3 regions of the Streptomyces cinereoruber genome follow, and region 3 is predicted to be linked to each of the others. Evidence: riboswitches for the same ligand, from Rfam matches in the RefSeq annotation. Region 3 holds a riboswitch; each other region holds the start of a gene.
The links. Region 3 has a riboswitch for cyclic di-AMP ahead of CP977_RS28940 (M23 family metallopeptidase). Riboswitches for the same ligand answer to the same signal wherever they lie in the genome.

Region 1 (4,382 bases), 2.3 Mb from region 3:
TCGCGGTGTACGGGGCGCTCATGGTGCCGGCCTTCGGCCTGCTGACCTGGCTCGCGGTGTGGAGCCGGCAGCGGGAGCTGCGTACGGTCTCCGGGGAGCTCCCGGCGTACGCGGCGGCCGGCTGGCTCTCCCCCGCCGAGCCGCTCGCGCTCTCCTCGATGCGGGCCCGGCAGCTCGCCCGCTCCTACGCCGCCCGGACGTACGGCAAGCAGGGGGCGCGGGCCGTCAACGAGTACGAGTCCTTCGCGACGACCCTCGCGTTCCTGCGGGACCGGGCCCGGCGCGGTACCGCCGGGCCCGACTTCGCGGCCCGCGAGCAGGAGCTGCTGCACCACCTGTGGCAGCGCAGGACGGTCGCCTCGCCCGCGCTGACGTACGCGGCGCGGGCGACGGGCCGGGCGTGGACGCCGCCGCAGTACCTGGACTACAGCGGTTACAACCCGTACCGCAGTTAGCGGCCCGCGATCAGCCCTGGACCTCGGAGGCCTCGGACGCCTCGGTCAGGAGGGTCAGTTCCTCCTCCGTGAGTTCCAGGCCGGCGGAGGCGACCAGGGCCGGGAGCTGTTCGACCGTACGGGCCGAGGCGATCGGCGCGACGACCGTCGGCCGGGAGGCGAGCCAGGCGAGGGCGACGGTGGCGGGCTCGGCGCCGTGCGCCCCGGCGACCGCGTCGAGCGCGGAGAGCACGGCCCGGCCCCGCTCGGTGTCGAGGTGCTTGCCGGCCCCGGCGGCGCGGGCGCTGTCGACGGCGGTGCCGGGACGGTACTTGCCGGTGAGGAAGCCGGAGGCGAGGCCGTAGTACGGGACGGCGGCGAGGCCCGCCCGCTCGGCGGTCTCCAGGAGCGGGCCCTCGTAGGTCTCGCGGGAGACCAGGTTGTAGTGCGGCTGGAGGGCGACGTAGCGGGCGAGGCCCTCGGCCTCGGCGAAGTCGAGGGAGGCGCGGAGCCGCTCCGGGGAGATGTTGGAGGCGGCGACGGCCCGTGCCTTGCCGTCCCGCACCAGCTGGTCGAGGGCGGTGACGATCTCCTCGACGGGGACGGACTCGTCGTCGAAGTGGGTGTAGTACAGGTCGATGTAGTCGGTGCCGAGGCGGCGCAGGGACTCCTCGGCGGCGGCCTTGATCGTGGGGGCGGAGAGGCCCTTGAACCGGGGGTGGGCGCCGGCCTTGGTGGCGACGACGACGTCGTCGCGGTTGCCGCGGGAGGCGAGCCAGCGGCCGATGACGGTCTCGGACTCGCCGCCCTCGTTGCCCTCGGCCCAGGCCGAGTAGACGTCGGCGGAGTCGACGAAGTTGCCGCCGGCGGCGGCGTAGGCGTCGAGGACGGCGAAGGACTGCGCCTCGTCGGCGGTCCAGCCGAAGACGTTGCCGCCGAGGGCGAGCGGGAAGACGTGCAGGTCGGACGTGCCCAGCGTACGGAGAGAGGTCATGGGGTGGTCAACGGCCTCCGCCGCCGGGCCTATTCCGCGTGTTTCCGGGAATCCGGGGAGGAAGTTTCCGGGAATCCGGGAAGGGGTCAGACCGTCAGGCCCTTGGAGCGCAGCCAGGCCGCCGGGTCGACGCCGTCGCCGCCGCCGGGGTGGATCTCCAGGTGGAGATGGGCGCCGGAGACGTTGCCGGTGGCGCCGACGCGGCCGATCGTCTCGCCGGTGCCCACGGTCTGGCCGGCGCTGACCGTCATGGAGGAGAGGTGGCAGTACCAGATCTCGGTGCCGTCCTCCAGCTCCAGGACGATCCGGTAGCCGTAGGAGCCGGACCAGCCCGCCGACTTGACCGTGGCGCCGTGGACCGCCTTGAGCGGGGTGCCGGTGGGGGCGGCGAAGTCGAGGCCCGTGTGGTAGCCGGAGGACCACATGGAGCCGGACTGCATGTAGGTGGCGGTGAGGGAGTACGAGGAGAGGGGCATCGAGTAGCTGGCGGCGAGCTTGGCGAGGCGCTCGGCCTCGGCCTTCGCCCTGGCTTCCGCCTCCGCCTTGGCCTTGGCCTCCGCCTCGGCCTTCGCCTTCGCCTCGGCTTCCGCCTTCTCCGCGGCATCGGCCTTGGCCTGCGCCTCGGCGGCGGCCTTCTCGGCGGCCGCCTTCTCCGCCGCGGCCTTCTCGGCGGCGTCGGCGGAGGCCTGCTGCTGCTCGGCCTGCTGGAGGATGCGGGCGCGCAGGGCCTCGCCGGCGTCGGCGGCGCCCGGGGCTTCCGCCGTCGTCAGGCTCGTCCGCGTGACCTGGCCGGACCGCGAGGCCCGCTCGTCGGCCTCGGTGGTGTACGTGGCGGAGGTCAGCGGGTTCGGGTTGGCGCGGTCCGCGGAGACCGTCTCCCGCTCTTCCTGCGCGGGCAGGAGCGCGCCGACGCCGGGGAGGTCGTGGGCGTCGGGCAGGTTGAGGTCGGGGAGCGATATGGCGACCGGGGGCTTGTCCTGCGCGGTGGCGAGGCCGCCCGCGCCGACGGCGGCGATGACGCCGACGCCGAGGACGGTGGAGGAGCGGGCGAAGTTGGAGCGCTGCTTGACGACCCGGTGCCGACCGCCGGAGCGGGCCCGGTCGCGGAGGGAGTCCTCGGTGGGGTTCCACTCGGTGTCCGGGGCGGAGGGGGCCGCACCGCCGCCGAAAGCGTCGAAGGGGGCTTCGGGGGCAGGGGTGTTGGACGCCACGGAGGCGCGCTCCTTTCCTTCCTTCTCGCCTACCGGGTTAGCTGACGGGTTCGGAGCAGGAAGGTCTCCTACGGGCCCGGTCGCACGGGTGCGAAGGGCTCGATTCACCCCAAATGGTGGTTCCCCGGTTCCCTTTCGGGATTCGGCGCGTGCGCACGGTGCCGTCTCTTGCGACGGCTGGGACGACCGCGCTGCGTTATCGAACGTTAATAGACAGGGGGTCCCGATTCCAAGCCGCTCCTCTTGATCGTTCATTGAATTGGGAGGGATTGGTCCGACTTGACCCCCCTTCAGCAAGGCCGGATCCGGGAGCGACGAAACCTTCGATTTCTGACGGTTCATCAATTGTTATCGCAGGGAGACCTTTCGACTACCCCCGGTGACGGGGTCCTCCGGGTGATCGGGCGATCGGGGGGCGGCCGGCCGGCCGGGCGGGCGGTCAGCGCCGGGATCCGGACCCGCCGGGCGGCACCACCGGCATCGTGCGGCGCCGCTCCGGCTGCCCCGCCGTCGGGCGGTTCAGCGCGAGCAGCGCCATGTCGTCCGTCGCCCCGCCGCCCGTGTGGAGCCGTACGTCGTCCACGAGCGCGTCGAGCATCTCCTCCGGGCCCGGGAAGACCCGTCCGGCCAGCCGCTCCGCCGGGTCGTAGAAGACGCCCCGCGCGTTCCGCGCCTCCGAGAGGCCGTCGGTGTAGAAGAGCAGCGTCGTGCCCGGCGGGTACGGCCGGGCCTCGGCCCGGTCCGGCCACGACGCGAGGTCCCCCATGCCGAGGGGCAGCGCCGGCCGGCTCGGGTCGACCGACTCGACCCGCCCGTCCCCGTGCAGCATCAGCGGGGACGGGTGCCCCCGGTTGACGACCCGTACGAACCCGTCGAAGGTGCCGCTGCCGTCGGAGCGCGGGATCTCGGCCAGGACGGCGGTGGTGAACCCCTCGACGGCGTCGAGGCTGTCCCGCCGGGTGCCCTCCCGGTCCAGCGCCCGTTCGAGCCGCTGCGCCACGCCCTCCAGGGTCCGTTCCTGCTCGGCCGCCTCCCGGAAGGCCCCGATGACGACGGCGACGGCCTCGACCGCGTCGAGGCCCTTGCCCCGCACGTCCCCGACCACGAGCCGCACCCCGTGCGGGGTGTCCTGCACGGCGAAGAGGTCGCCGCCGATGAACGCGTCCGCCTGCGCCGCCTCGTAGCGGGCCGCGCACCGCAGCCCGCCGATCCGCTCGGCGGGCGTCGGCAGCACCGCCTTCTGCGCGGTCTCCGCGATGACCCGCGCCGAGGCGAGCCGCTCGCCGCTGCGGCGCACCACCCTGTTGATGAGGAGGGCGAGTACGGAGACCGTGAACACGGTCAGGGTCTCGGCGACGGCCGGGGCGCGGGTGACGTCGTCGCTGAAGAGGTAGAGGCCGACCGAGGCGAGGACGGCGGCGATCCCGGTGAGGAGGGTGACGAGCAGGGAGAAGAAGGGCGCGGCGACCAGCGGGGCGGCGGCGAGCATCGGGGAGGCGGTGTACGGGGCGGGGGTCGCCACGTCGAAGAGGACGCCGCCCGCGATGATCAGCGGCGGCAGCGCGCGGAGGAACCGCCGGGCGCCCCGGTACGCGGGACGGCCCCCACCGCCCCGTCTCCCGCCGCCCGCCGCTCCTAGGGGGTGCCCCACCGTTCTCTCCTGCCCGGTCCGCCCGGCCGCGGCCCCGTACCGCGCCCTTCCAGGGTGGCCGCCGCCCCGGCGGACGGCGACTCCGCACGGCC
Region 2 (4,382 bases), 3.3 Mb from region 3:
CTCGTGGTGCTGGCCGCCGCCGACCGGGACCCGGAGCGGTTCGACGGGCCCGACGTGCTCGACCTCGCCCGGCGCGACAACCAGCACCTCGGGTACGGCCACGGCATCCACTACTGCCTCGGCGCGCCCCTCGCCCGCCTCGAAGGGCAGACCGCGCTCGCCACCCTGCTGACCCGTCTGCCGGACCTGCGGCTCGCCGCCGATCCGGCCGAACTGCGGTGGCGCGGCGGGCTCATCATGCGCGGTTTGCGCACGCTTCCGGTGGAGTTCTCCCCGTCCGTACCCCTCTCGTACGGTGACGGCCCGTCAGAAATGTGATCTTCATGTGATCGGGTGGCCATCGACTTGTGACGAGCGTTCGAATGCCGCTACGTTTCGCCGCAGTCTCAGCCGTCACGCGAAAGGCGTACCTATGCGTTCCGGGAACGGACGACACCGTCGCCCCCGTCAGGCCCCCGCCATCGTCGTCGCCGCGGGCGTGACCGGATCCGCCATGGCGCTGCCCCTGCTCGCCACCGGATCCGCGTCCGCCGCCGACGCCGCCACCTGGGACCGCGTCGCCGAGTGCGAGTCCGGCGGCCAGTGGACCGCCAACTTCGGGAACGGGATGTACGGCGGCCTCCAGTTCACCCAGGGCGACTGGGAGCGCCACGGCGGCCTGGCGTACGCGCCCAGCGCCGACCTGGCCAGCCGCGCCCAGCAGATCGCGGTGGCCGAGAAGGCCCTCGCCGGGGGCAGCGACGCCTGGGGCACCTGCGCGCCGATCGCCGGTCTGACGAACGACGGGAAGCCCACCGGGGTGGACCCGGGCCCGGCCGCCGCACCGACGCCCTCCGTGGCGCCCGTACCCGAGTCGGCCTGGAACTCCGGCGCGCCGGGCGCCTCCGCGACCACGCCGTCCACCGGGGCCCCGGAGTCCTCCGCCACGCCGTCCGCCCCCTCCACGGCGCCGGCCGCGCCGTCGGCCCCCGCCGACCCGACCGCGCCGGCCACCTCCGCCACGCCGACCACCCCCGCCACGCCGTCCGCGCCGTCCGGGTCGGCGAACCCGACGGACCCGGCGGACCCGACGCTTCCGGCCGACCCGACGGCCCCCGTCGCCCCCGATGAGTCCGTTACGCCCGGTACGTCTGTTACGCCCGGTGTTCCGGGAGATGAGGGAGCGTCGGTCGCGCCCGGCACGGGCAAGCACCGGGGCGAGGCGGCTCCGGAGGAAACCGACAACTCGGACACCTCTGCTGAACCCGGGCGACATGCCTCGGACAAGGGCAACTCGCCTGAAGGTGTCGAATCGGCCCCGGGTGCTGGCGAAGCGAAGAATCCGGACGCAACGGACAGTCAGGGCTCTTCGGGTGAATACGTCGTGCGTCCGGGTGACAGCCTTTCGGGCATCGCCCAGGCGAACGAACTCCCCGGGGGCTGGGCCGCCCTCTACGACGCCAACAAGCGGACCGTGGGCATCGATCCGGACCTCATCCTCCCTGGTCAGAACCTCGACCTGACGCCGGGTTCGGTCTCGGAAGCCGGGTAGTTCATGGGCTTATGTCCGCTTCCGGACGAGTGAGACATGGGTCTCTTTGTCCCAACTGGCGTGTCGCGCCCGCAAACTCCGCTTCCGTCATCTCCCACCTGCGCAAACAGTCCCCTCCGAAGGGCAAGAAGAGGCGAAATTCGTCGTATGAGCCTCTTTGAACTTCGGAGGGTTCTGTGTCTACGGTCGTCACCGCTCGCCACCGCGGGCCCCGTCGACCGAAACGCCGAATCCTGCCGTCGGCCGATGGGAACAGTCGTCGCGCAAGCGCCGAAGGCAGGAGCGGGGGACCCAAGGTAAGCGCCGGGCCCGGCCGTCGAGAGACGGCCGACGACCGGCTTGGGGTGAAGCCGCGTGCTAGGACACGCGGCCGGGCAACTCTTCGGCCCGAACCCGACAGCTCACCTCGCAGGCGTCGGTGAGGAGAATCCCCATGCTGTTTTCCGTCAAGGGCAAACACCGCCGTCCCTCCAAGGCCACCCAGCTCGCCGCGCTCGTCGGCGTCACCGGTGTCGCCGTCGCCGCCCCGCTGATGACCGCGGGCACCGCCTCGGCCGCCACCGCCTCCGAGTGGGACCGCGTCGCCCAGTGCGAGTCCGGCGGCAACTGGTCCATCAACACCGGCAACGGCTACTACGGCGGCCTCCAGTTCTCGGCCTCCACCTGGGCCGCGTACGGCGGTACCGCCTACGCCCCCACCGCCAACCAGGCCTCGAAGTCCCAGCAGATCGCCGTCGCCGAGAAGGTCCTCGCGGGCCAGGGCAAGGGCGCCTGGCCGAGCTGCGGCGTGGGCCTCTCCGGCGCCTCCTACGACGGCGGCTCCGCCGAGAGCGCCCAGCAGGAGCAGCCGAAGCAGAAGAAGCAGCGCACGACCGAGCAGCCGACCACCCGCAGCGAGCAGCGCCAGGCCCCGAAGAAGGACCGCCAGGCCGCTCCGAAGGCCGCCAAGAAGACCGTCACCACCCCGACCGGCAAGACGGTCGCGAAGGGCGACGGCGAGTACAAGGTCGTCGCCGGCGACACCCTCAGCAAGATCGCCGAGGCGCAGGGCGTCAAGGGCGGCTGGGCCGAGCTCTTCGAGCTCAACGAGGACGTCGTCGAGAACGCCGACCTGATCTACCCGGGCCAGCAGCTCCACCTGAAGTGAGCCCGGCGGGTCGCGTGAGTCCGGCGGCTCACGCGCCCCCGATGACCCTCCCGCGGTGACCACCCCGGTCCGGCGCGCCCTTCCCCCGTGCGCGCCGGACCGGGGTTCCCCCTTTGGAGGGGCCCCGCGGCACCCCTCCGGCGGCCCACCTGACGGTTACCGATCAGTAGATCCGGGCCCCTTCGCCCCCTTATACGTGCCCTCGGGTCCTTTTTCGTCCCAGGGGGCGGGCGCCCGGCCGGTCGGAGCCTCCGGGGCGGTTAGGCTCTTGTCGCAAGGCCAAGCGACCCCGCATCGACCTTGCGTCACATCCAGCGTCACATCCCAGAAGGAGATGCTCGTGCCGTCCATCGACGTCGTCGTAGCCCGGGAAATCCTGGACTCCCGAGGCAACCCCACGGTCGAGGTCGAGGTCGGCCTCGACGACGGCAGCACCGGCCGTGCTGCCGTTCCGTCCGGCGCCTCCACCGGTGCGTTCGAGGCCCTCGAGCTCCGCGACGGTGACCCCAACCGCTACCAGGGCAAGGGTGTCGAGAAGGCCGTCCTCGCCGTCATCGAGCAGATCGGCCCGGAGCTCGTCGGCTACGACGCCACCGAGCAGCGCCTGATCGACCAGGCCATGTTCGACCTGGACGCCACCCCGGACAAGTCCTCGCTCGGCGCCAACGCCATCCTCGGCGTCTCCCTCGCCGTCGCGCACGCCGCCTCCGAGGCCAGCGACCTCCCGCTCTTCCGCTACCTGGGCGGCCCGAACGCGCACCTGCTGCCCGTTCCGATGATGAACATCCTGAACGGCGGGTCGCACGCCGACTCCAACGTGGACATCCAGGAGTTCATGATCGCCCCGATCGGCGCGGAGTCCTTCTCCGAGGCCCTCCGCTGGGGCACCGAGGTCTACCACACCCTCAAGTCCGTCCTGAAGTCCAAGGGCCTCTCCACCGGCCTCGGCGACGAGGGCGGCTTCGCCCCGAACCTCGGCTCCAACCGCGAGGCGCTCGACCTCATCCTCGAGGCGATCAAGCAGGCCGGCTACGTGCCCGGCAAGGACATCGCGCTCGCGCTCGACGTCGCCGCCTCCGAGTTCTACAAGGACGGCAAGTACGAGTTCGAGGGCAAGGCCCGCTCGGCCGCCGAGATGACCGAGTACTACGAGGAGCTCGTCGCCGCGTACCCGCTGGTCTCCATCGAGGACCCGCTGTTCGAGGACGACTGGGCCGGCTGGAACGTCATCACCGAGAAGCTCGGCGAGAAGGTCCAGCTCGTCGGCGACGACCTGTTCGTCACCAACCCGGAGCGCCTGGCCCGGGGCATCGAGGAGAAGTCCGCGAACGCCCTGCTCGTCAAGGTCAACCAGATCGGCTCGCTGACCGAGACCCTCGACGCCGTCGAGCTGGCCCAGCGCAACGGCTTCAAGTGCATGATGTCCCACCGCTCCGGCGAGACCGAGGACGTCACCATCGCCGACCTGGCCGTCGCCACCAACTGCGGCCAGATCAAGACCGGCGCCCCGGCCCGCTCCGAGCGCGTCGCCAAGTACAACCAGTTGCTGCGCATCGAGGAGATCCTCGACGACGCGGCGGTGTACGCCGGCCGCAGCGCGTTCCCGCGCTTCAAGGGCTGACACCCGCTCTCATCCGTACGTCCCCGTACTCGGTCCCGTACCGTGTGCGGGGACGTCCGCGTGAACAGGGGAGGCGACACGAC
Region 3 (4,382 bases):
GCTGCGGCTCTCGCCGGAAGGGCTCGCGCACTCGGACGGGCTCGGCCCGGAGCTGTTCTCGCCCGGGGTGCGGGCCGCGATGGCCGCGTACGAGCCGAAGTGAGGGGGCTGCCGTGGACCTGACGCTGCTCTACCGGGGGCCGCTGTCCTCCTGCGACTACGACTGTCCGTACTGCCCGTTCGCCAAGCGCCGGGACAGCCGGGAGCAGTTGCGCGCGGACCGGGCGGCGCTGGAGCGGTTCACCGGGTGGGCCGCCGCGCAGACCGGTGACCGGCTGCGGATCCTGTTCACGCCGTGGGGCGAGGGCCTGGTGCGCTCCTGGTACCGGCGGGCGCTGGTCGAGCTGTCGCGGCTGCCGCACGTCGAGCGGGTGGCGATCCAGACCAATCTGAGCTGCCGGACCGGCTGGCTGGCGGAGGCGGACCGGGAGAGCGTGGCGCTCTGGTGCACGTACCACCCGGGGCAGACGCCGTACGAGCGCTTCCTCGGCAAGTGCCGCGACCTGGTGGACCGGGGCGTCCGGTTCAGCGTCGGCGTGGTGGGGCTCCCGGAGCACCGGGAGGAGGCGCAGAGGCTGCGGGACGCGCTGCCGCCGCACGTGTACCTGTGGGTGAACGCGGCCGAGGGGCACGCGTACACCGACGCGGAGGCAGACGGGTGGACGGAGCTGGACCCGCTCTTCCCGTACAGCCGGCATCCGCACCGCTCGGCGGGGCTGCCCTGCCGCACCGGGGAGTCGGTGATCTCGGTGGACGGCGGGGGGACGGTGCGGCGCTGCCACTTCGTCAAGGCCGAGCTGGGGAACCTGTACGACGGTTCGTACCGGGCCGCCCTGCGTCCCCGCGCCTGCCCCCTCGCCGTCTGCGACTGCCACATCGGCTACGTCCACCTGGAGACGCTGCCGCTGTACGACGTGTTCGCGGGCGGGGTCCTGGAGCGGATACCCGCCGCCGTTCCCCCGCCCCTCCTCCCCCGGGCTACAGGGGCATGAGGTCCCCGAGGGGCACCAGGTCGGGACGCTTGGCCTCGACGTGGTCCCCGGAGCTCTCGCCGCGCAGCCGGCGCCCGATCCAGGGCACGAGGTACTCCCGCGCCCACTGGATGTTGTCCCGGCGCACTTCGAGCGAGCCGCGCGGGGGGACCGGCGGCCACGCCTGGTCGGGGTCGGCGGGCACCGGCAGGCCGAGGACCTGGGCGGCGCGCAGGGCGACCCGGGTGTGTCCCTCGGGCGAGAGGTGCAGCCGGTCGTCGTCCCAGGCCCGCCGGTCCTGCACGGACCTCAGCGACCACAGGTCGAGGACCGGGCAGTCGTAGCGGTCCGCGATGGCCCTCACGTGCGCGGTGTAGGTGGCGATCTTGCCCCGCAGGTGCCGGAGCACGGGGACGTCGCGGGTGTCGAAGCCGGTGGTGACCATGACGGTGCCGACGGCGGAGGTCAGGTCGGCGACGGCGCGCTCGAAGCGCTCGGCCACGTCGTCCGGGTCGGTGCCGGGGCGGATGATGTCGTTGCCGCCCGCGCAGAAGGTCACCAGGTCGGGGGCGAGTTCCTTCGCCCGGGGGACCTGTTCCGCCACGATCTGGTCGAGGAGGCGTCCGCGTACGGCCAGGTTGGCGTAGCGGAAGGCGTCGTGCTCCGGCAGCTGGTCGGCGAGCAGGACCGCGAAGCGGTCCGCCCAGCCGACGTACGTCCCGTCGGGGCCGGGGTCTCCGACGCCCTCGGTGAAGCTGTCACCGATCGCCGCGTACGACCCGAATGCGTTCTTGTCTCTTGATCTCGAATCGTCTGCCACGGGGGCACATCCTTCCCTTTCGCCTGTGACCTACGCGACCGTAAGGAGGGGTTGACGGCGGGTGATATATGCCACCGATAAAGATTCGCCCAAGTCGGAACAGGCCGGCGGCCCGGCACGTATGTGCCGGGCCGCCGGAAAAGGGGTGCGCGCCGGAGGGTCAGACGGAGACGCCGTGCTGGCGCAGGTAGGCCAGCGGGTCGACGTCCGAGCCGTAGCTCGGCGTGGTGCGGATCTCGAAGTGCAGGTGCGGGCCGGTGGAGTTGCCGGTGGAGCCGGAGAGGCCGATCTGCTGCCCGCCGCCGACGCTCTGCCCGGCCGAGACCGAGAGGGAGGAGAGGTGGGCGTACTGCGAGTAGTTGCCGTCCGCGTGCTGGATGACGACCTCGTTGCCGTACGAGCCGCTCCAGCCGGCGGAGACGACCGTGCCGGCGCCGACGGCGCGGACGGTGGTGCCGGAGGAGGCGATGAAGTCGACGCCGGTGTGGTAGCCGGAGGACCACATGGAGCCGGAGGCGCGGTACGGGGTGGAGAAGCCGCCGGTGACGGGGGCGACCCAGCCGGAGGAGGAGGCGGTGGAGCCGGTGGAGGAGGAGCCGGTGGAGCTCTTCTCCGCGGCCTTCGGGGCGGTGGCGGCCGGGGCGGCGGCGCGGCGGCTCTCGCGGGAGGCGCGGGGGGCGTCGTCGCCGTTCTTCCCGGCGGCGGTGGTGCTCTTCGGGCCGGTGGGGACGGAGCCCTGGGCGCCGATGGTGAGCTTCATGCCGGGCAGGATGAGGGAGGGGTCGGCGCCGATGGTCCGGCGGTTGTCCTCGTAGATCCGCTGCCAGCCGCCCGAGAGGCGGTGGTCGGCGGCGATCTTCGACAGGTAGTCGCCGGGGACGACGGAGTACGTCCGGGGGCCGTTCTCCGCGGCCTTCGCGGGGGCGGCCTTCGCCGGGGCGGCGGCCTTCGCCGCGACGGGCTGCGCGGCGACGACGGACTGGACGGAGGCGGAGGCCGGGGCGGTCTGCTCGGCGGCGTGGGCCCCGGTGGCGCCGAGGAGCGGAAGGGCGACGACGGCGCCTCCCGTACCGGCGGCGGCGAATCCGCGGGTGAGGGGGTTGTTCTTGGGACGGCGGTGCTTACCCTTCGCGGGCATGGCGAATCCTCTCCGGCGCCTGCGAGGTGAGCTGTCGGGTTCGGACTGGAGATGTCCGGCCGCGCTCTCGCGCGACTTCACCCCTAGCCGTCCTGCGTCGCGGGACCGGCGTACTTCCTTGGGTCCCCCGCTCCTGCCACGCATGGGATGGGTGGAATTCCGGACGGTGGCAGGATTCGGCGGTCCGTCCGGATTGAGCGTGACGCTAGACGAGCGGGGTCGGCGCGAACAAGCCGCTGTTTTGTCCCGGGATTCCGCCCTAGATCGTTCCCCCGGAATTCCGGTCACCCTCCGTGGACGACGCTCCCCGACTCCCCTTTCCGGCAAGGGATTCGCGCCGGAAGCCCGGCCACGATCCGTCACTTCTATGACGCTGCTCACGCGCCGAATCCCATCTCGCCTGCAATCAGGGCGCGTTATACGCAATGACTTAATTCGGACAGATCACCCATTCCTGTCCGAGGGGGTGCGCCGCACCCCTCCGGTCCGGATGATTGCCCCTGGAACCGATTTCGCCTCGGCATCCGTACGACGACACTTCCAGGAGCATCCGTGACGCAGCAGCAGGTCCCGCCCATCGACGCCGCCGAGCCCGAACTGACGGAGGTCCGCAACTTCCGGGACGTGGGCGGTCTGCCGACGACGGACGGGCGCGCGGTCCGTCCCGGCCGCCTCTTCCGCAGCGGCCACCTCGCCCATGCGACCGAGGGCGACGCCGCCTTCCTCGCCGGCCTCGGGCTGCACACCGTCTTCGACTTCCGCAACGAGGCCGACCGGCGGATCGAGGGCCCGGACGTCGAGCTGCCCGGCGTGCGGAACGTGAACATACCCCTCAACGACCCGGCCGACGGCAAGGAGTTCTGGAAGCTGGTGCGCGACGGCGACACCGTCCAGCTGCGGGAGGTCCTCGGCGACGGCAGGGCTGCGGCCCGGATGTCCGATTCGTACCGGCGGATGGTGGTCGAGCGGACCGCCGAGCACAGCCGGATCCTGCACTCCATGGCGGAGGAGAGCGTCCCGGCCCTGATGCACTGCGCGGCGGGCAAGGACCGGGCCGGGCTCGCCGTCGCGATCACCCTGCTCGCCGTCGGGGTCGAGCGGTCGGCGATCGAGGCCGACTACGTGAAGTCGAACGAGCCGCACCGGCGCTACAAGGTGCGCCGCAGCTCCACCGCCCCGGACGCCATGGGGCCCGAGGTGATGGAGCTGCTGAGCCCGCTCTTCGACGCGCGGGCGGAGTACCTGCGGGCCGCCTTCGAGACGATCGAGACGACCTGGGGCTCGGTGGACACCTACTTCGCCACGGGCCTGGCACTGTCCCCGGAGACCCGCGAGCGGCTGCGGGAGCGCCTGGTCACCGAGGCGTAGGGCCCGTTCGTCCGGGCCCTACTTCGCGCCCATCGCGAAGAGCAGGTAGAGGAAGCCGGCGAAGAGGTGCCCGGCGATCAGGTAG

Region 1: linked by a shared signal. The riboswitch ahead of CP977_RS18605 (M23 family metallopeptidase) and the one ahead of CP977_RS28940 (M23 family metallopeptidase) in region 3 are both predicted to bind cyclic di-AMP.
Region 2: linked by a shared signal. The riboswitch ahead of CP977_RS13855 (LysM peptidoglycan-binding domain-containing protein) and the one ahead of CP977_RS28940 (M23 family metallopeptidase) in region 3 are both predicted to bind cyclic di-AMP.

Annotation. Positions count from the first base shown of each region.
Region 1 is NZ_CP023693.1:4,146,812-4,151,193, reverse strand. It holds gene CP977_RS18615 (PrsW family intramembrane metalloprotease) at 1-455, shown strand, start outside; gene CP977_RS18610 (aldo/keto reductase) at 466-1,428, opposite strand; gene CP977_RS18605 (M23 family metallopeptidase) at 1,515-2,639, opposite strand; cyclic di-AMP (ydaO/yuaA leader) riboswitch at 2,651-2,797, opposite strand; gene CP977_RS18600 (PP2C family protein-serine/threonine phosphatase) at 3,079-4,290, opposite strand.
Region 2 is NZ_CP023693.1:3,134,109-3,138,490, reverse strand. It holds gene CP977_RS13865 (cytochrome P450 family protein) at 1-318, shown strand, start outside; gene CP977_RS13860 (transglycosylase family protein) at 479-1,531, shown strand; cyclic di-AMP (ydaO/yuaA leader) riboswitch at 1,790-1,961, shown strand; gene CP977_RS13855 (LysM peptidoglycan-binding domain-containing protein) at 1,965-2,678, shown strand; gene eno (phosphopyruvate hydratase) at 3,013-4,299, shown strand.
Region 3 is NZ_CP023693.1:6,405,412-6,409,793, reverse strand. It holds gene CP977_RS28955 (STM4012 family radical SAM protein) at 1-103, shown strand, start outside; gene CP977_RS28950 (STM4011 family radical SAM protein) at 114-992, shown strand; gene CP977_RS28945 (SGNH/GDSL hydrolase family protein) at 979-1,791, opposite strand; gene CP977_RS28940 (M23 family metallopeptidase) at 1,952-2,929, opposite strand; cyclic di-AMP (ydaO/yuaA leader) riboswitch at 2,933-3,093, opposite strand; gene CP977_RS28935 (tyrosine-protein phosphatase) at 3,482-4,297, shown strand; gene CP977_RS34235 (DUF6126 family protein) at 4,316-4,382, opposite strand, start outside.